One region of the Mesorhizobium sp. Cs1321R2N1 genome, then DNA from elsewhere that is predicted to be linked to it. Evidence: riboswitches for the same ligand, from Rfam matches in the RefSeq annotation. Region 1 holds a riboswitch; each other region holds the start of a gene.
The links. Region 1 has a riboswitch for cobalamin ahead of O7A61_RS26195 (aromatic ring-hydroxylating oxygenase subunit alpha). Riboswitches for the same ligand answer to the same signal wherever they lie in the genome.
Positions count from the first base shown of each region.

Region 2: it holds a riboswitch for cobalamin, as region 1 does, so the genes downstream of both, O7A61_RS17695 (DUF1636 family protein) here and O7A61_RS26195 (aromatic ring-hydroxylating oxygenase subunit alpha) in region 1, are expected to answer to the same signal.
Region 3: it holds a riboswitch for cobalamin, as region 1 does, so the genes downstream of both, bluB (5,6-dimethylbenzimidazole synthase) here and O7A61_RS26195 (aromatic ring-hydroxylating oxygenase subunit alpha) in region 1, are expected to answer to the same signal.

Region 1 covers NZ_JAPYKP010000142.1:7,596-14,246, reverse strand. Annotated here, with positions in the region: gene O7A61_RS26205 (glycosyltransferase family 87 protein) at 1-373, shown strand, start outside; gene O7A61_RS26200 (hybrid-cluster NAD(P)-dependent oxidoreductase) at 492-1,592, opposite strand; gene O7A61_RS26195 (aromatic ring-hydroxylating oxygenase subunit alpha) at 1,658-2,905, opposite strand; cobalamin riboswitch at 3,021-3,223, opposite strand; gene O7A61_RS26190 (DUF680 domain-containing protein) at 3,707-3,913, shown strand; gene O7A61_RS26185 (DUF680 domain-containing protein) at 3,986-4,189, shown strand; gene O7A61_RS26180 (DUF680 domain-containing protein) at 4,256-4,495, shown strand; gene O7A61_RS26175 (ABC transporter ATP-binding protein) at 4,575-5,687, opposite strand; gene bglA (beta-galactosidase BglA) at 5,717-6,651, opposite strand, start outside.
Region 2 covers NZ_JAPYKP010000065.1:20,487-27,137, reverse strand. Annotated here, with positions in the region: gene O7A61_RS17710 (sugar phosphate isomerase/epimerase family protein) at 1-324, opposite strand, end outside; gene O7A61_RS17705 (Gfo/Idh/MocA family protein) at 321-1,352, opposite strand; gene O7A61_RS17700 (LacI family DNA-binding transcriptional regulator) at 1,544-2,569, shown strand; cobalamin riboswitch at 2,632-2,839, shown strand; gene O7A61_RS17695 (DUF1636 family protein) at 2,966-3,343, shown strand; gene O7A61_RS17690 (ABC transporter ATP-binding protein) at 3,340-4,128, shown strand; gene O7A61_RS17685 (ABC transporter substrate-binding protein) at 4,175-5,122, shown strand; gene O7A61_RS17680 (FecCD family ABC transporter permease) at 5,122-6,171, shown strand; gene O7A61_RS17675 (MarR family winged helix-turn-helix transcriptional regulator) at 6,329-6,651, shown strand, end outside.
Region 3 covers NZ_JAPYKP010000031.1:20,065-26,715, forward strand. Annotated here, with positions in the region: gene O7A61_RS11225 (MFS transporter) at 1-323, opposite strand, end outside; gene O7A61_RS11230 (TetR/AcrR family transcriptional regulator) at 443-1,051, shown strand; gene O7A61_RS11235 (hypothetical protein) at 1,138-2,121, shown strand; partial or broken gene bluB (5,6-dimethylbenzimidazole synthase) at 2,208-2,867, opposite strand; cobalamin riboswitch at 2,968-3,161, opposite strand; gene O7A61_RS11245 (histone deacetylase family protein) at 3,329-4,255, shown strand; gene O7A61_RS11250 (exodeoxyribonuclease VII small subunit) at 4,259-4,510, shown strand; gene O7A61_RS11255 (DUF2277 domain-containing protein) at 4,603-4,869, shown strand; gene O7A61_RS11260 (pirin family protein) at 4,910-5,830, shown strand; gene dxs (1-deoxy-D-xylulose-5-phosphate synthase) at 5,901-6,651, shown strand, end outside.

The sequences.
Region 1 (6,651 bases):
GCAAGCCGTTGCGACCATTGCCGCAATCTGTGCCTCCATCTGGGTCTGGTTGCCTTGGCGGCAGGTCGAGCACGGCGAAAGAGTGGTCCTCACCGCCGTGCTGGCAACGGTCGCGACGCCGTACGGCTACAGCTACGACACGGTCGGTCTTGCCGTCGCCGTGGCCTACCTTTTTTCGACGCGCGCCAACATGCCCCGGATTTTCCTGGCGCTCGTCTGGCTCTACCCTGCCATCGCCCATCTGGTGAACGGTATCGGGCTTGGCATCGGCGTATTGGTGCCCTTGTCCCTGTCGGCATGGATGCTTGCCGACATAAGAGCCCGCGAACGCGAGACCTCGATGATGGCTGACAGCCGGACATCATCGTCATAGAGGAACGACTGCCGCGATTGTGCCCTCGGCTCTTTTTCGTAGGGTGTGCATTTTGAGGCCGATCCGACCGTGCCGGCAAGGCGCGGACCATTCCCGGATCAGTCGAAGGCCGGGCGGATCAAGCCTCGATTTCCAATGCCGACAGTGGCTTTGAACAGCAGGCCAGGATGAAGCCATCGTCGATCTCGTGATCGAGGATGCCGCCATTGTGGCTCATCTCGACGCTGCCGGAGACTTTCTTCACCTTGCAGGTTCCGCACAGGCCGAATTCGCAGGCCGCCGGTATCCGCACGCCCGAAGCACGCGCCGTCTGCAACACGGTCTGGCCGGCGACACAGTCGGCGTCGACGTCCGAAAGCGCGAAGCGGATCGGCGTTGCGGCTTCGACGGGGACAGCCACACCGTCCTGCGCCGGCGCCGCGAATGGCACCGGGATTTCCTCAACGGTCGGCGCGGCAAAGCTCTCCTGATGGTACTTTGCCATGTCGAAGCCGGCGGCTTCGAGCATGCCGCGCACGGCGCGCATGAAGGGGTCGGGGCCGCAGCAGAAGATTTCGCGTTCGCGGAAATCCGGCGCCAGCAGCGGCAGCCGGATAGCGTCGATGCGGCCCATATGGCCATACCAGCCCTCGCGGCTCGACCGTTCCTCGATCATGAAGCCGAGCGACAGGCCCGGCATGTGGCCGCCGAGCAGCTCCAGCTCCTTGCGGAAGATGATCTCTTCCGGGCGCCGCGCGCAGTTGACGAAGCCGACATCGGTCCATGGCGCGCAGTCGTTCAGCCAGCGCAGCATCGACATCATCGGCGTCACGCCGGATCCGGCCGAGATGAACAGATATTTCGCCGCCGGATGGCTGTGCAGTGAAAAGTCGCCGCCTGGTCCATAGGCCTTGACGTGCGAGCCCGGCGCCAGGTGATCGAACATCCAGCGTGTGCCGATGCTGCCCACCTGCGCCTTCACCGTCACCGCGATCGAGAATGGCCGCGACGGTGACGATGACAGCGTATAGGTGCGCATCAGCGGCCCGTCCGGTGTCGGCAATTCCAGCGTCACGAACTGGCCCGGCTTGTAGCGGAACCAGGTCTGGTTGTCGGACCGGAAGGTGAAGGTCTTCACGTCGGGCGCCTCGTCGGTGACGCCGGTCACTTCCAGCACCTGCAACCTGTCGTTCCAGGGCGCCATCTGGTCGAGATGGCGATAGAGGCCGAGATCCGTCATCGCATTCATCCTCTTGTCCCTTTTGTTCCGCGCATGTCCAAAACCGCCGTCTCTAGCGATATGCCTTAGGCAACGCTGCGCAGGGCCGGCCGGCCGCCTTCGGCAAGCCGTGGCCCGATGAAGGATGCGTACCACTCGACGAACTGGATCACGCCGCCCTCATGCATCTCCGAATAGGGGCCTGGCTCGTAGGCCGGCGACAGGATGCCGAAGGCGTTTTCCTCGACGATGCGGCGATCCTGGTCGTTGGTCTCGGTCCAGACATGGGTGAGTTCTGCGAGATCGTAATCGACGCCCTCGACCGCATCCTTGTGCACCAGCCATTTGGTCGTCACCGCCGTTTCCGTGGCGCTGATCGGCAGCACTCGGAAGGTGACGGCGTGGTCGCCCAGGATGTGGTTCCAGGTCGTCGGATAGTGGTAAAGCAGCAACGAACCGATGCGGTTGGTTGAAACGCTGTCGGAAAGATTCCTCTCGACCGCGCGCTTTCCCGTCATCGTGTAGCTGACGGCATCGCGCAGCAGCGGCGCGCGGGTCGCGCGATACTGGCCGGCCGGATCGATGCGGAACTTGCTCGGCAGGCCGGCCGCTTCGCATTTCGCCCAGTGCGCCAGCATCTCCGGGTCGCTGTCGGCGCCTTGGACGCCCGTCACCGTCGGTGCTTCCGGGAAGGTCTTGCAGAGTTCGGGATGGTTGCCGGCGCAATGATAGCATTCGCGGTTGTTCTCCCAGACCAGCTTCCAGTTGCCCTTCTCGATGATGGTGCTCTCGAAGGCGACTTTTGCCTCACGCAGCCGGTGCGGCAAAAGGTAGGGCTCGATCATCGCCCGCATCGGCGCGAAGTCGGCTGGCTCCTTGGCCAGGCAGATGAAGACATGGCCGGCGACGCTTTCGCAGGCGACCGGCTTCAGGCCGAACTGGCTCTTGTCGAACCCATCGGCCATCTGGCGGGCGAACAGCAGCCGGCCGTCGAGCTCGTAGGTCCATTGGTGATAGGGACAGACCAGCTTGGCGGCCGTGCCCTTGTCGGAATTGCAGACGCGGCTGCCGCGATGGCGGCAGGAATTGTGGAAGGCGTTGATCTTGCCCTGCTGATCGCGCACCAGCACGACCGGATAATCGCCGATCTGCATGGTGATGAAGCTGCCCGGCTTGGGCAATTCGCAATCATGGCCGATGAACAGCCAGTCGCGATACCAGATCAACTCCATGTCGAGCTTGAAGTAGTCCGGGTCGGTGTAAAAGGGCTGTTCCAGCGAAAAGCCTTGTCTGCGGCTGTTCAAGAGCCTCAGCATGTCGTTGCGCGCGTCCATGTCCTGTCCTCAGTTTCAAGGACTGAACTGGTGGTGATTGAGGAAGGACTGGGCGCAGATCGGCGAAAAGCCGGACAGACACCATCCGCCTCTTGACCGCCCACCGCGATCAGTCGAGTTCTAGCGATCTCGGGCTGGTTTCCGGGCTCTGGAGTTGTCCCTTGCGGACCATCGCGACACCTTCCCAGGCTTTCGCCCAGTGGTCTCCCGTTGCGACTTGAACTCCACCACCGTTGCGGGGGCAGCGCCGGAATCTGACCGGCTTCCCAATTCTCCGCTCCGTCGTCACGCAGCGGCACCTGAGATGCCTGATCTAACCACGACAGACTTTGCGACATCGGCATGAAAGCGACATCGCATCCATGCGGCGCGACACGCATGCTGGATCGTCATGACAGGCTTGTAGCCGATTGGAATCGCCTTCTGTCGCCAAGCCGCGCCGACCCCTTTGCCGGCAGCAAATAGGTTAACAGTTTCAAAAAGTGACTATTAGAGGAGGCTAAAATCGAACCGAACGGTTCGTTTCTGTTGACGGTGCGTGCAAGACGCTGTGAACGCCGAGCCTCCGACACAGTTGGTGATCAGGACGCTGTTTTAACGTAACTAACTGATATCACAAGATAAAATAAGAGATGCGGAAGGCGCTGGTACAATTTCAAGTGGTGGAGTCATGGTCCACGCTGAACAACTTCGTGATTGGAAACGGCAAGGGTGCTCTCCCACATCGGGGCTGTCCGAACGACGCGATTTAATCCCAAGACACGCCGCTAGACGGACGGAAAAATACTGGAGTACCAAAAAATGAAAAAGATCATTCTCACTGCCGCCGCCCTTCTGGCTGTTTCCGGCAGCGCCTTCGCTGGTAGCGACAATTACGGTTCGAACGGCGCCAACCAGCCTGCTGCCGCGGTGGACAGTTCGTACACCGCTTCCACCTCCACCAAGACGTCGGAGCCTGTTGCTCAGACGCCTGCTCAGGGCAGCGATCGCAACCTCTTCGGCCGCTAACGGCCTGTCCCCACGGATTGGCGGGCTTGCCCGCCGATCCGGCGGAATTCAAGAAATTCAGGAGTACCTAAAATGAACAAGATCCTTATTGCCGCCGCCGCCGTTCTGGCCATTTCCGGCAGCGCTTTTGCCAGCGACAACTATGGCTCCAACGGTGCCAACCAGCCTGCCGCCGCGGTGGACAACTCGTACACCGCGTCGGTCGACAAGTCGGCTCCTGCCAGCCAGGAGCCCGTCCAGCACGGCGCCGATCGCAACCTGTTCGGCAACAACTAACATCTCTTCAAGCAAGGACGGCGCGCTCAGCCCGCCCCTTGAATTCGAAAAAATCGGAGTACCAAAATGAAAAAGATTGTTCTTACCGCCGCCGCTCTTCTGATTGCCGCTGGCAGCGCCTATGCCGGCAACGACAACGTTGGCGGCACCGACATCAACAAGCAGGCGACCGTCAACGTCGACACCTCGCATACGGGCTCGATCCGCAAGAGCGAATCGCCTGTCTACAAGCTGCTCAATTCGTCGGGCGACGTACAGAAGTCCGCCCCTCAGGGCGCAGACCGCAACCTCTTCGGCAACAACTAACCAGCCGTGGTAATATACAAAAGAGAGCGGCGGGCTTGCCCGCCGCTCTCTTTTTGCGTTGTCGAGACAGCTTGTGGTCTCAGGCGGCTTTTGCTTCCGCTTCCTGCAGGGCGAACGACCGTCCATCCGCATCGAAGATATGAAGATCTCCGGCATTGGCGGTCAGCCGCAGCGTCGAGCCGCGCTTGACCTCGACATTGCCCGGCAACTTGGTCACCAGCGGCAGGTCGGCACGGCCGATGTCGATATAGACCAGCTGAACCTCACCGAGCTGCTCGAGATAATCGACCGTCCCCTCGAACAGATAATCGCTGCCACTGGCGATCGCGAGATCTTCCGGCCGCACGCCGAAGCTGACCGCCGCTCCTTTTGCCGAAGCAGGCGTCGCGATCGGTACCGTCGCCTTGCGGCCGCCGACATGACTGACGATGGTCGGATTGCCCGTCTTGTCGACCGCCGCCGGCAGGATATTCATGGCCGGTGAGCCGATGAACTGGGCGACGAAGAGGTTGCCGGGGCTCTTGTAGAGCTCCATCGGCGTGCCGACCTGCTCGATGTGGCCATCCTTCAGCACGACGATGCGGTCGGCCAGCGTCATCGCCTCGACCTGGTCGTGCGTGACATAGATCATAGTCGTGTTGGGCATCGATTCCTTGAGCTTGGCGATCTCGATGCGCGTGGCGACGCGCAGCGCCGCGTCAAGGTTCGACAGCGGTTCGTCGAACAGGAACACTTTCGGATTGCGCACGATGGCGCGGCCGATGGCGACACGCTGGCGCTGGCCGCCCGACATCGCCTTGGGCAGGCGGTCGAGATATTTGGTCAACTGCAGGATCTCGGCCGCCTGCCGTACCCGCTTGTCGATCTCGGCCTTGCTTTCCTTGCCGATCTTCATCGAGAAGGCCATGTTGTCGTAGACGGTCATGTGCGGATAGAGCGCATAGGACTGGAACACCATGGCGATGCCGCGCTTCGACGGCGGCACGTCGTTGACCACCTGACCGTCGATCCTGAGTTCACCCGAGGTGATTTCCTCAAGCCCGGCGATCGAGCGCAGCAAGGTCGACTTGCCGCAGCCCGACGGGCCGACGAAGACGATGAATTCACCCGATTTGATGTCGAGGTCGATGCCGTGGAGAATATTGAGATTGCCGTAGGACTTCTTCACTTGTCTCAAATTGACATCGGCCATTGATTTCCTCCAGTGATTCCTCAGATGTTTCAGCCTATGCGTCCGAACCAAGCGTCGTAACCGCCAAGTTCGACCGAACCGGTGCTCGCCTGCCCGGAAAACCCGTGTCCCGCCAAAGGTTGCAGGGTTCGGTTGCCGAGGTCAACCTTCGCCGATCTGGCGCCCAGATTGAAGACGCAGACGACCTCCTCATTGCCCGCCCGGCGGGTGAAGGCGACGGTGTCGCCCTCGCTTTCGATGAAGGTGATGTCGCCCTTGGCCAGCGCCGGATGGGCGTGGCGGAAGGCGAGAAAGCGCCGGTAATGCTCAAGCAGGGAGGTCTCGTCGCCTTGCTGCACGTTGACCGCCTGCGACAGATGCTTGGCCGGCACCGGCAGCCAGGGTTTTGCCGGGGAGAAGCCGCCATTCCTGGCGCCGCCATCCCACACCATGGGCGTGCGGCAGCCGTCGCGGCCCTTGAATTCCGGCCAGAAGCGGATGCCGTAGGGATCCTGCAGGTCCTCGAAGCGCAGGTCGGCCTCGCCGAGCCCGAGTTCTTCGCCCTGGTAGATGCAGACCGAGCCGCGCAGCGACATCAGCAATGCCGAGATGACCTTGAGATAGGCCGACGGGTTGGCTTCGTCGGCGGCCCAGCGCGAGGCGGGGCGCATCACGTCATGGTTGGAAAATGCCCAGCACGACCAGCCGTCGCTGGCCACCCTGCCAAAGGCTTCCAGCACCGAGCGCACCTTGGCGGCGCTGATCTTTTCCGGCGCCAGGAAGTCGAAGGAATAGCACATATGCACGCGCTTGCCGCCGGCGGTATAGGCGGCGACCACGTCCAGCCCGCGCTGCGAATCGCCGACTTCGCCGACCGCGGCGGTCGCCGGATACTCGTCGAGCAGCGCCCTGAAGCGCTCGAGGAAAGCGAGGTTCTCCGGCCGGCTCTTGTCGTAGATATGATCCTGGTAGTTGTAGGGATTGA
Region 2 (6,651 bases), on a different contig from region 1:
GCCGCAGACCATCGAGGCGCCGAACAAATGCGCATTGTCGATGACCGTCTCCCAGGCCTGGAGCACGCTACGGTCGACATCGCCGCCCTCCAGCGGATTGCCGAACACGCCGAGCGACGACACCGTGACATCGGCATCGCCGATCGCCTCGCGGATCTGGCCCGCCAGCCGGGGCAGGTCCTTGCCGCCCAGTGTCTGCCAGAAGAAGGGCTGGATGCTCTCGAAGCCGAGCGGCAGGATTGCCTTGATATAGGCGGCCGGGTCGTCGAGGTTGGCCCGCACCATGGTGCCGATCCTGATGTCGAGGAGCGGGTTTGGCATCATTGTGCCTCCTTTGCGATCATCACGCGGCGTCCGGTTTCGGCGCTCTCGATGGCGCCAAAGACCATGGCCAGGCTCTTGATGTTGTCGGCGCCGCGCGTTTCCGGCTCGGTGCCGGTCTCGATGGCGCGCATGAAATCCCTGATGATACCGAGATGGCCGTCGACGCGGCAGGCGGGATCGAGCGCGGGCACCTCGATTGGCTGAATTTTGTCGAACATGCCGTCGCGGCCCGGCACCACCACTTCCGCCTTCAACCCGTCATGGCCGTCCCAGATCAGGCTGCCGCGCTCGGCGACGACGCGCCAGCTGCCCTCCCAACTGGTGCGGAAGCCGGCCGCGCACCAGCTGCCCGCATAGGTGAAGACCTTGCCGTCGCCGAGATCGAAGACCGCGCTGGCCGACGAGCCCTGTCGGTACCAGGAATTGGCCGGTTCCCATTCCTGGCAATGCACGCCGGCCGGCTCGCCATTGACCATGTAGCGGGCGGCGTCGAATGTGTGGATCGCCATGTCGAGCAGCAGCACATGGGCCATCTCCTCGCGAAAACCGCCGAAATGTGGTGCGACGAAAAAGTCGGCGTGGATGCTGGTCGGCTTGCCGATGGCGCCGGAGTCCAGAAATCTCCGGATGCGCCTGACATTGGTGACATAGCGGCGGTTCTGGACGACAGCATGGATGCGCCCGGCCTGGCGGGCGGCCTGGACGATGGCGCGGGCATTCTCCGGGCTATCGGCGAGCGGCTTTTCCGTCAGCAGATGGCAATGATGGGCAAAGGCGGAAAACGCAACGTCGCGCCGGGCGGCGGGAACCACCACATCGAAGACCGCTTGCGGTCGGGTCTGGTCGAGCACGGCGTCGAGACTGGTGCCGGTGACGGCACCACCAAGGTCGTATTCGCGAGCCCTGGCCTTCGCCCTGTCGGCATCGAGATCGACAAGGCCGACAATGGCGAGCCCGTCGATTTGCCGCGCGGCATCGAGCCAGGCCTTGCTCATCGCTCCGCAGCCGACCAGAACGGCGTCGATCATCCAGCGCTCCTCCTCTCGGCCCCTCCAGGCCGATCGTCCCGGCGTTCACGACGTGACCGTAAACGTTTTTCCGTAAACGTTTACGAGAACACACCCGAAGGCGTAGAATGTCAATCGGCCGCCCATGAAAATCGTCGTTGCGCCTTGGCCAGGGCGGCCACCGGTGCTAGCCAAGCAAGGGGGAGAGTCACTTGGCGTCCAGCATTCACGACCTTGCCCGTCACCTGAACATTTCGATCGGCACGGTGTCGCGCGCCCTCAACGGCCGCGCCGACGTCAATGCCCACACGCGCCAGCGCGTTCTCGAGGCGGCCAGGGCTCTCAACTATTCGCCGAACCAGTCCGGCCGCAGTCTCAGGCAAGGCGCTACCCACTCGATCGCATTCATGCTGCAGCCGCATCCGGGCGACCAGGAATACGGCGAGCCGTTCTTCATTCCGTTCCTGACTGGATTGCAGGGCCGGCTCGCCGAAAGCGGGCTGGATCTCATCGTGGTGATGGGCGCGCCGGGCGACTATCAGCAGGAGCGCCTGCGGCGTGTCGTCGAGACGCGCCGTGCCGATGCGGTTGTGCTGGCCTGGACGCGGCGCGAGGACGAGCGCATCGACTATCTGACCCAGGCCGGCTTCCCCTTCGCCACGCTCGGCCGCAGCCGCTCCGGCGACAAGGCCTACCCCTCGCTCGATCTCGATTTCGAAAAAGCAGGCGCCGACGCGGTCGATCGGCTGGTGGCGCGCGGCCATCGCCGGATCGCCGCCATCCGCCCGTCGCTCGATCTGAATTTCGGCTATCTGTTCCTCGACGGCTACCGCAAGGCCTTGCGCCGGCATGGCATCGCCGTCGATCCCGGCCTGATTGCCGGCGGCTTCATCAACGAGGCCGGTGGCTACGAAGTGACACCGCAGGTGATGCGGCGCAAGGACCCGCCGACCGCCATCATCTTCAACAATGACGCAATGGCGCTTGGGGGCTGCAAGGCGCTGGCCGAGATGGGCATCAAACCGGGTCACGACATGGCGGTGACCGTCATCGTCGATACGCCGCTCTGCCGCTATTTCTCGCCGGCGTTGACCGCTTTCCGCCCGGCGCTGCAGCCCATGGGACGGCGGCTCGCCGAAATGCTGCTGGCGTCGCTGCCGGGTTTTGCGGGGGCCGCCGGGCCAGAGACCATCAGGGAGGTCTGGCCGCTGGAACTGATCGCCCGCGACAGCGATTGACCATTTGTTGGTTCTGTTATAACAAAACAAACGATCGGCTTGCCTCGCCGCCGCGCGCGGCCTAGGCTGCGACTCGTGATGGTCCCCGAGCCGAAAGGCGAGGGGTGAAAAGGGAACGCGGTGAGATCCGATTTTGGGTCGAGGCCGCGGCTGCCCCCGCAACTGTAAGCGGCGAGCAAGATCCGGAACGCCACTGGCCGGCAAGGCTGGGAAGGCAGGATTGCGCAGAGACCCGTGAGCCAGGAGACCTGCCATCACTGAGTTGACCGGACGGGGTGTGCCGGGAGGAAACGTGGACATCGGTCTTGTCGGCCGGTCGACCAACATCCTTCCGTCGCCAGTTTTGAAAGTGACGGGAAGTTGGACGGCGCAATCGATCATATTCACCCCGGACCCATGCACCAGATCATCGTGTGCACCCTTTGCCGCGACGTGCCGACCGGCGTCAGGTCGGGCGAAGGTTTGTGCACCGAGTTGCGCTCCCGCCTCTCGGCCCAGCCTGACGTGGCGCTTGGTTTCACGGTCGAGGGCGTGGCTTGCATGGCGGGTTGCGCGCGTCCCCTGGTGGTGGCTTTCCAGGCGCCTGGCAAGGCCGCCTATCTCTTCGGGTCGGTCGATGCGCAGGCCGACGCTGCCGATCTCGTGCGGTTTGCCAGGCTTTACGCCTCGCTTCCCGACGGCTGGTGCAATTCCGGACAACGTCCGCCGCGCCTAGCCGGCAAGACGCTGGCCCGCATCCCGGGACCCGGCAAGCTGGCGGATGGCAATCGGTGACAGCGCCGCTTCTCGATGCGCGCGACTTGGGCGCGATGGCGAATGGCCGGCATCTGGTCCATGCGGTCAGCCTGTCGGTGACGTCAGGCGACCGCCTCGCCATCATTGGCCCCAACGGCGCCGGCAAGACCACGCTGCTGCGCATGTTGTCCGGCATGCTCAGGCCAAGCTCGGGGGAGGTGAAGCTTGGCGGGCGACGCCTGGACAGGATTTCACCCGCCGAGCGGGCCCTGCATATCGCCGTCGTGGGCCAGACAGACCAGCCGGACCCACGGCTGGCGGTGATCGATTATGTCGAGCTTGGCCGCGTCCCGCATGCCGGCCTGAGGCGCCGCGGCGAGGAACGCGACATTGTCGTGGATGCGCTGCGGCGGACCGGCCTGTTGCCGCTGCTCGGCCGGACCATCGGCTCGCTGTCTGGTGGCGAACGCCAACGCGCCCAGCTTGCACGCGCCATCGCGCAGAAGCCCAAAATCCTATTCCTCGACGAGCCGACCAACCACCTCGATCCGCGCGCCCGCGCGGAACTGCTCGAACTGGTGGCCGGCTTCGGCATGACCGTGATCGCGGTGCTGCACGATCTGACGCTGGTGGCACCCTTCGCCACCAAGGTGGCGGTGATGAACGAGGCTCGGCTGCATGCGCTGGCGCCGCCGCACGAGGCGCTGACGCAGCAGCTGATCCGCGAGATTTTCGGCATCGACGTGTTTCGCCTGCGCCATCCCACCGAGGACCGCGAACTGACGGTGTTCGAGCTTCCGAACCGCGCCGCACCGCCGTCCTGATCAAATCCATCCTTATCCGACACGGTTCAACCAAGGAGCAAAGTCCGTGAAACGCCTCGCCCTGTCCCTCGTCTTCTCGTTGCTGGCCTCGACGGCCTTTGCCTTCCCCGTGACCGTCGACAGCTGCGGCAAGCCGCTGACCTTCGACGCGCCGCCAAAGCGCGCCGTCATCCATGATCTCAACATGGCCGAGATGGCCTTCGCGCTGAAGCTGCAGCCGTCTATTGTCGGCCTGACCGGTATCACCGGATGGTATAAAGTCGGCCCCGACTTCAAGGCAGAGCAGGGTTCCATTCCCGAACTGGCACCGAAATATCCGACGCTGGAGAACCTCCTCGCCGTCGAGCCCGACTTCTTCTTCGCCGGCTGGTGCTACGGCATGAAGCCTGGCGGTGACGTGACCCCCGACACGCTCGCTCCGCACGGCATCAAGACGCTGGTGCTGACCGAAAGCTGCGTCCATCTCGACAGGAGCCGCCCGGCCGCCTCCATGGACCTGCTCTATGGCGACATCGAAAAGCTGGGCAAGATCTTCGGCAAGGAAGCAGAAGCGGAGAAGCTTGTCTCCGGCTGGAAGGCGCAACTCGCCGATATCATCGCCAAGGTCGGCAGCGCCAAGGGAACACGCGTGTTCCTTTACGATTCCGGCGAGGACAAGCCGTTTACCGCGGGAAAGTTCGCCATCCCCAGCGCCATGATATCGGCGGCCGGCGGCGACAACATCATGGCCGACATGGACACGAGCTGGGGCAACACGGACTGGGAGACGGTGGCGGCGCGCAATCCGCAATTCCTCATCCTGCTCGATTATCAGGACGGCGGCGGTTACAGGAAACTGCTCGATTTCCTGAAGGCGCACCCGGCGATGAAAGAGACGGACGCAGTCAGGAACGAGCGCTTCGTGGCGCTTCGTTACGCCGAGCTGACGCCAGGACCGGCGAACATCGACGCCATCGGCAAGATCGCCAGGGCGATGCATCCGGAAGCGTTCTGATGGCTCTCGCCCGGGAGCACAAATCCGGCGCGCTTTCCGGGCACAAGGGCTTCACGCTGGCCATGACGGCGGGCGCGGTGGCGCTCGTCGCGCTGGCGCTGCTGTCGATCGCCTACGGCTCGACGCTGATACCTCTAGCCGATGTCGTCGCCGCCCTTGGCCGTTCCATCGGGCTGGATGAACCTCAGATATCGGGTCCGGTCGGCAGGATCGTCGTCGACCTGCGGCTGCCGCGCACGATCCTGGCGATCTGTGTCGGCGGCGGGCTGGGCATCGTCGGCGCGCTTTTGCAGACGGTGACCCGCAACGACCTTGCCGACCCCTTCCTGTTCGGCCTGTCGTCGGGAGCCGCTGCCGGCGCGGTTTCCGTCATCACCGTCCTCGGCGACAGTTTCGGCATCTGGACCTTGCCTGTGGCTGCGTTCACCGGCGGCATACTCGCCGCTTCCATCGTGCTTTTGCTGGTGGCGCGGGTGAGGGGGCAAGGTCCGGAGCGGCTGATCCTCGCTGGCCTTGCCGTCTCCTTCATGTTCACGGCCTTGACCAATTATCTGGTTTTTGCCGGCGACCAGCGCGCGGCCCATTCGGTGCTGTTCTGGACCATGGGCGGGCTCGGGCTGGCGCGCTGGGACAATGTGTGGCTGGGTGCGGTGGGCGCTGGCACGATCGCGGCCTACGGGCTGTGGAACCACCGCAAGCTGGACGCTTTCCTGGCCGGCGAAAGCGCTGCCGAAAGCCTCGGCGTGCCGGTGGCCCGCATGCGCAGGACGACATTTCTCGTGGCCGCCTTCTCGACGGCAATCCTCGTCTCGGTCGCCGGTGTCATCGGCTTTGTCGGATTGATGATCCCGCATCTGTCGCGGCCGCTGGCCGGTTCCCTGCATCTGCGCTTGATCGCAAGCTGCGCGCTGTTCGGGGCGGTGCTCCTGCTGGCAAGCGATCTTCTGGCCCGGACCCTGCTGCCGCCGCAGGAACTGCCGATCGGCATCATCACCAGCTCGCTCGGCGCATTCTTTGTTGTCACCATGGTTGTCCGAAACCGCCTTTGAAGACGGCGCCTTGTTGCCTTCCGGGCGTTGTTGCGCACGGGCACGCGTTCACCTGTCGCTAACCAGGATCGGGTTGCAGGCCTGCCATGCGCATTTTGCCACTTTCATCGCGATCCGGCATCTTGAATAGTAAGCACGCTTATTATATATACCGCTCATGGTTTCAGATGGCATCGACAGATTGGGATTTTTGATCCACGACGTGCAGCGCCTGATGCGCAAGCGCTTTGAGGCGCGCGCCAGCGGGCTCGGCCTCTCTTCGGCGCAATGGCGGCTTCTGGTCCGCGTTGCCAAGGAGGCGGGCGTTGCACAGGCGCGGCTCGCCGAACTGCTCGAAATCGAGCCGATCAGCGTCTCACGCCTGGTCGACCGGATGGAGGAGGGCGGCTGGATCGAACGCCGCTCCGACGCGGCGGACCGACGCGTGCGCATGATCTTCCCAACCGAGAAGGCGAACGCGGCCTATGCGGACGTCAAGAG
Region 3 (6,651 bases), on a different contig from region 1:
AATAGCGTCCATACCGGCCAGTCCTGATTGGCCGATGCGATCAGGGCCGCGAATGCGAGCACGGAGATGATGGTGGTGGGGACGACAACCCGCGTCTGGCCGAGGCGGTCGACCAACCTCGATATTTGCGGCGCCAGGAAAGCATTGGCCAAGGCGAACGTCGCCGAAACCGCACCCGCCAGCCAGTATTCGCCACGCGTCTGCGACAGCATCGCCACGATGCCGATCGGCGCCATGGCGATCGGCAGGCGCGCCATGAAGCCGGCGGCGGCAAAGCCCCTGGCGCCAGGAGCGCGAAAGATTTCCGAGTAGGGGTTTTGCATGATCCTGTTCCTCGACAAGGGGCGATTCGACAATTACATACGAGACGTATAAGTGTTAGATAGACCATACGTCGCGTATGTCAATTGGCATACGGAGCGTATGTAGATAAGGCCAGAGCATGCACCGACCCCGCAAGGAGATGATCGCCGAGACGCGTGCCAAGCTGATCGCCGCGGCGCGCCAAGCCTTTGGCACCATCGGTTATGCCGAAGCGTCGATGGACGATTTCACGGCATCGGCCGGACTGACGCGCGGCGCCCTCTATCATCACTTCGGCGACAAGAAGGGACTGCTGCAGGCGGTTATCGCGCAAATTGATGCGGAAATGGCCGCGCGGGTGAATGAGGTCGCGTCGAGGGCGCCGACCCGCTGGCAGCATTTCGTCGACGAATGCACGACCTACATCGAAATGGCGCTGGAGCCGGAAATCCAGCGCATCATGTTCCGGGACGGTCCGGCCGTGCTGGGCGACCCGGCACAGTGGTCGAATGCCAATGCCTGCGTCGGTTCAATGACCGATCATCTGACCGCGCTGCAACAGGACGGGGTGGTCGTGCCGGGCCTCGATCCCGAGACCGCGGCGCGGCTGATCAACGGGGCGAGCAGCCAGGCCGCGCAGCGGATCGCCAACTCGAACGATCCCGAAGCGACGTCGAGGAAGGTGGTGGCAGCGTTCAAGCAATTGCTCGAAGGCCTGCTCGAGAAGCCGGAGGCGCGGCCAAACTGACCCGCAATCGGGCTCCGCCACCGCTCGCAATTGACAATAGACGGTTTGGGCGCATCCTCCACAGCCACCTCTGGGGGATTCGGGGTATGTGGGATTTCGATATCGGCAGGTCGGTGTCCATCATGATGCGGACCTGGCCTTTCATCGTCTTTCGTATGATCGTCTATTTCGGCATCACGCTGGCCTATATCATGGCCACCGGCACCGGTGCCTCGGTCGGCTATGGCGTCGGCCATATCTCCACCGATCCCGACGGGCCGTTGTCCTTTGCCATGTGGGGCGGGATTGTCGGTTTCGGCCTCGTCTCGATCGCTGTCTACTGGATTCGCGAATACATCCTCTACGTCGTCAAGGCAGGCCATATCGCCGTCATGGTGCATCTGATCGACGGCCACGACGTACCCGACGGCCAGAACCAGATCGCCTATGCGAAAGGGGTTGTGACCGAGCGTTTTGCCGAGGCGAACATCCTTTTCGTCGTCGACCAGCTGGTCAAGGGCGCCATCCGCGCCATCACCGGCCTGCTGGGCGGCATCGCGGCTTTCCTGCCCATTCCGGGCCTGAGCGGCCTGGTCTCGTTCCTCAACACGGTGATCCGCCTGTCGCTGACCTATGTCGACGAGATCATTCTCGGCTACAACATCCGCATCAATTCGTCCTCGCCCTTCGAGACCGCGCGGCAAGGCGTTGTGCTCTACGCCCAGAACGGCAAGATCATGCTCAAGAACGCCGTCTGGCTGGCCGTGATCATGTGGGGGGTCTCCTTCGTCATCTTCCTGCTGATGCTGGCCCCGGCAGCCGCCATTCTTTACGTCATGCCAGGACAGCTCGCCGGTTGGGCCTTCGTTCTGGCCATCGTCTTTGCCTGGGCCTTTAAGGCGGCGTTCATCGAGCCGTTCGCCATCGCCTGCCTGATGCAGGTCTATTTCAAGACCATCGAGGGTCAGGTGCCCGATGCCGCCTGGGACGCCAGGCTGGCCGATGCCTCGTCGAAGTTCCGGGAACTCAAGCGCAAGGCGCTCTCCACCTTCGACGGTTCGCGCTGGGGCACGGCCGGCGCGACACGCTGATCGGTTGGGCTGGCGGGCCCACCGGCAACAGTGCTGAAGCGGGCCACTGTCGATTTGAGCGGCGCTTCGCCTTGCCCACAAAAAGTCTCGCTCATGATCAGGTCGGGCAACGGCAGCCGTCGGCCCCAGCCATGCGTTTCGAGATCCGGTTTTGGCGCGAACTCCGAGACACGGCCGACGCAGAGATAGGCGATCGGCGTCACGTGATCGGGGATGGACAGCAGGCTCTTCAGCGCTTGCGCCTCGATGATGCTGACCCAGCCGACGCCGACTCCCTCGGCGCGTGCCGCCAGCCAAAAATTCTGCACCGCGCAGACCGTGCTGTAGAGATCCATTTCCGGATTGTGCCAGCGTCCCAGCGGCGAGGCTTTCGAGCGCTCGCGGTCGCAGGTGATGCAGATGTTCAATGCGCTTTCGCAGATGCCTTCGAGCTTGAGCTTGCGGTAAAGCGCCCGCCGGTCCGCCTCGATTGCCGGCAGTTCCTGTTCGCGCGCCGCCAAGAACAGATCGCGCACCTCCGCCCGTCGCGCGGCATCGCGGATGACGATGAAATTCCAAGGCTGCATGAAGCCGACTGACGGCGCGTGATGGGCGGCGAGCAAAAGCCGCGCCAGCACCTCGTCGTCGATCGCTTCCGATGTAAAATGGCTGCGGACGTCGCGCCGCGTGAACATGGCGCGGTAAACCGCGTCGCGCGCGATCTGATCAAATCCATCGGCCGTTGGAGCGGTCATAGCTTCCGGCATCGCTTGTCCCCTTGCGATTGCAGCAGTTCAAATTCTCAGAGCGTACTTGTGCGTCCAGGAGGGCGCACGTCGCTCTGATATCATCCGCCTGACCATGCGGATGACGATGCCTGCCAGGCCGGTCTTCTGGCTCGGGATCAACCCACGTCCGGTGCCTTCCCGTCATCGACAGTGGCATTTACCGGCGCGGTCCCCCTCACAGCGTTGGGCACGCCACGGCATCAAACCGTGTTCCCGATTCTCCCGCCAGAGCATTTGCTCCCAAGTGGAATCACTTGGCGTCGCAGAAATGCGGCTAAAACAAACCTCCGGCAGGCACCAGGCAGTGGCGGCGACCTTACGCCGAAGCGCCGGCGACGCCAATGCCCGCAGCGACATGAATGGACGCAGGCGTGATTTTCCCCAGCGATCAAGCCGCAACGCATGGCCATCACGGCGCCGGGGCACTAGATAAGGGGGACATGGCCACTCGTCTCTACACGCACCCGATCTTCCTCGAACACATCACCCCGCCAGGTCACCCCGAGCGGCCCGACCGCTTGCGCGCCATCGAGCGCGTGCTCGACGACGAAGCTTTTGCCGCGCTTGACCGCGCCGAGGCACCGCAAGGCGACGAGGCGACCATCCTCTATGCGCATCCCGCCGATTTCGTCGCGCGCGTGCGTGCCGCCATTCCCGCTGAAGGCCTCGCCCGCATCGACGCCGACACCACCGCCAGCCCGAAGAGCTGGCAGGCGGTGATCACCGCGATCGGCGCCGCCAATGCCGCCGTCGACGACGTCTTTGCGGGCCGCGCCGACAATGTCTTCGTCGCGGCTCGTCCGCCCGGCCACCATGCCGAAAAGACCACGGCCATGGGCTTCTGCTTCTTCAACACTGCGGCTATCGCTGCCCGCTATGCGCAGAAGAAGCATGGTGCGGAGCGTGTCGCCGTCGTCGATTGGGACGTGCACCACGGCAACGGCACGCAGGATATTTTCTGGGACGATCCCTCGGTGCTCTATTGCTCGACGCACCAGATGCCGCTCTATCCCGGCACCGGCGCGAAGAACGAGACCGGCGCCGGCAATATCGTCAACGCGCCGCTGGCGCCGCAGACCGGCAGCGAGGTTTTTCGCGATGCTTTCCTGTCGCGCGTGCTCCCGGCACTCGACAATTTCGCGCCCGATTTGATCATCGTTTCGGCCGGCTTCGACGCGCACCATCGCGACCCGCTGGCGGAGATCAATCTTACCGAGGACGATTTCGACTGGGCGACCGGCCAACTGATGCAGCGCGCCGCACGCCATAGCGGCAACCGGCTCGTCAGCGTGCTCGAGGGCGGCTACGATCTGCAGGGATTGGCATTTTCGGTCGGCGCCCATGTCGGGCGACTGATGAAAGGATGAATGATGACTGGTGAGATCAACGAAGACGTCAAGGCGATGAGCTTCGAGCAGGCACTCGACGCGCTGGAGAAGATCGTCGATGATCTGGAGCGTGGCGACGTGCCGCTCGACCAGTCGATCCGGATCTACGAACGCGGCGAGGCGCTGAAGGTGCATTGCGACCGGTTGCTGAAGGCCGCCGAGGACAAGGTCGAGAAGATCAGGCTGTCGCGCGACGGCAAGCCGGTTGGAACCGAGCCGCTCGACGCGGACTGAGGTCCGGAGCAGGCTTACCGACTTTTGGACACGATCATGATTGAGGATACAACTCGTCCCGATTGAAACGGACAAGAGGAGATACGGAAGCGATGTGCAGAAACATCAAGACCCTGTTCAATTTTGATCCGCCGGCAACCAATGACGAAGTCCGCGACGCGGCACTCCAGTTTGTCCGCAAGCTCAGCGGAACGACGCGACCGTCGAAACAGAACCAGCATGCGTTCGATCATGCGGTCGAAGCCATCGCGGCATCCGCACGCGAATTGCTTGATTCCCTGGAAACCCACCAGCATCCGCGCAATCGCGAAGAGGTGGCAGCCAAACTGAGAGCAAAGGCGGCGATCCGGTTCGCCTGACATGTCCAAAGCGGCCACCGAGCGCTGACCAGGAGAGTTCATGAGCTTCTTCCCGGGGGAAGACCCTGAGGCCGGCGATGCCTTCGCCAGCGACCAGATCGAACTGATGGTCATCCCCAACGCCAAGGATATTGGCGGCTTCGAGGTGCGCCGCGCCTTGCCGACCGCCAAGAGAAGGCTGGTCGGGCCGTTCATTTTCTTCGATCGCATGGGCCCCGCGATCATGCGCGCCGGCCAGGCGCTCGATGTTCGTCCGCACCCGCATATCGGCCTGTCGACAGTGACCTATCTGTTCGATGGTAAGATCAGGCATCGCGATTCGCTCGGCACCGAAATGGTGATCGAGCCCGGCGACGTGAACCTGATGACCGCGGGCCGTGGCATCGTCCACTCCGAGCGCACGCCGCAGGAATTGCGCGGCGCGCCGATGTCGATCTCCGGCCTGCAGACCTGGCTGGCTCTGCCGGACGGCAAGGAAGAGGTTGCACCGGTGTTCGAGAACACAGCGGCGCTGCGGCTTCCAGAGATCGATGCCGAAGGCGTCAGCGGCCGCGTCGTCATCGGTGACTTCCAAGGGTTGCGGTCCCCGGTGCGGGCAGATTCCGACACGCTCTACGCCGATTTGCGGCTGGGGCCCGGTGCCAGCGTCAAAATCCCGGCCGATGCGGAAGAGCGCGCCATCTACACGCTGGAGGGCGAAGTCTCGATTTCGGGCGACGTCTTTCCGGCCGAACGGCTGCTGGTGTTCCGGCCCGGCGACGAGATCGTCATATCGTCGCAAACCGGTGCGCATTTCATGCTGTTCGGCGGCGCCTCGCTCGGTTCGAAGCGCTACATCTGGTGGAATTTCGTCTCTTCGTCGAAGGAGCGCATCGAGCAGGCCAAGCAGGAATGGAAGACCGGCCGCTTCGATATCGTTCCTGGCGATGAGAAAGAATTCATTCCGCTGCCGGAAGGCTGAGCGGTGAGGGGCTGACCATCCGCGTCACCGACACGCATTTACTTTCGCCAGCCGGCGGCCTATCCCGCCGATGAAAAGAGAGTCTGGGCCCAACGTGAACGCAACGCCGCATACGCCGCTTCTCGACAAGGTTCGCGTCCCGGCCGACCTGCGCACGCTGGCCGAGAGCGAATTGCCGCAACTGGCGGCCGAGCTGCGCACCGAACTGGTCGATGCTGTCTCCCACACCGGCGGCCACCTCGGTGCCGGCCTTGGCGTGGTCGAACTGACAGTGGCGCTGCATTATGTCTTCAACACACCCGATGACCGGCTGATCTGGGATGTCGGCCATCAGGCCTATCCGCACAAGATCCTGACCGGACGCCGGGACCGCATCCGCACCTTGCGCCAGGAAGGCGGCTTGTCGGGCTTCACCCGCCGAGCCGAGAGCGAGTATGACCCGTTCGGCGCCGCCCACTCCTCGACGTCCATATCGGCTGGTCTCGGCATGGCCGCCGCCCGCGACCTCTCAGGCGGCCGCAACAATGTCATTTCAGTCATCGGCGACGGCGCAATGTCGGCCGGCATGGCCTATGAAGCGATGAACAATGCGGGCGCGCTCGATGCCCGCCTCATCGTCATCCTCAACGACAACGACATGTCGATTGCGCCGCCGACCGGCGCCATGAGCGCCTATCTGGCGCGCCTGGCTTCCGGCAAGGCCTATATCGGCTTGCGCGACTTTGGCAAGAAACTGACCTCCTATCTCGGCAAGCGGGCCGATCGAGCCATCACCCGCGCGGTCGAACATGCGCGCGGCTACGTCACCGGCGGCACTTTGT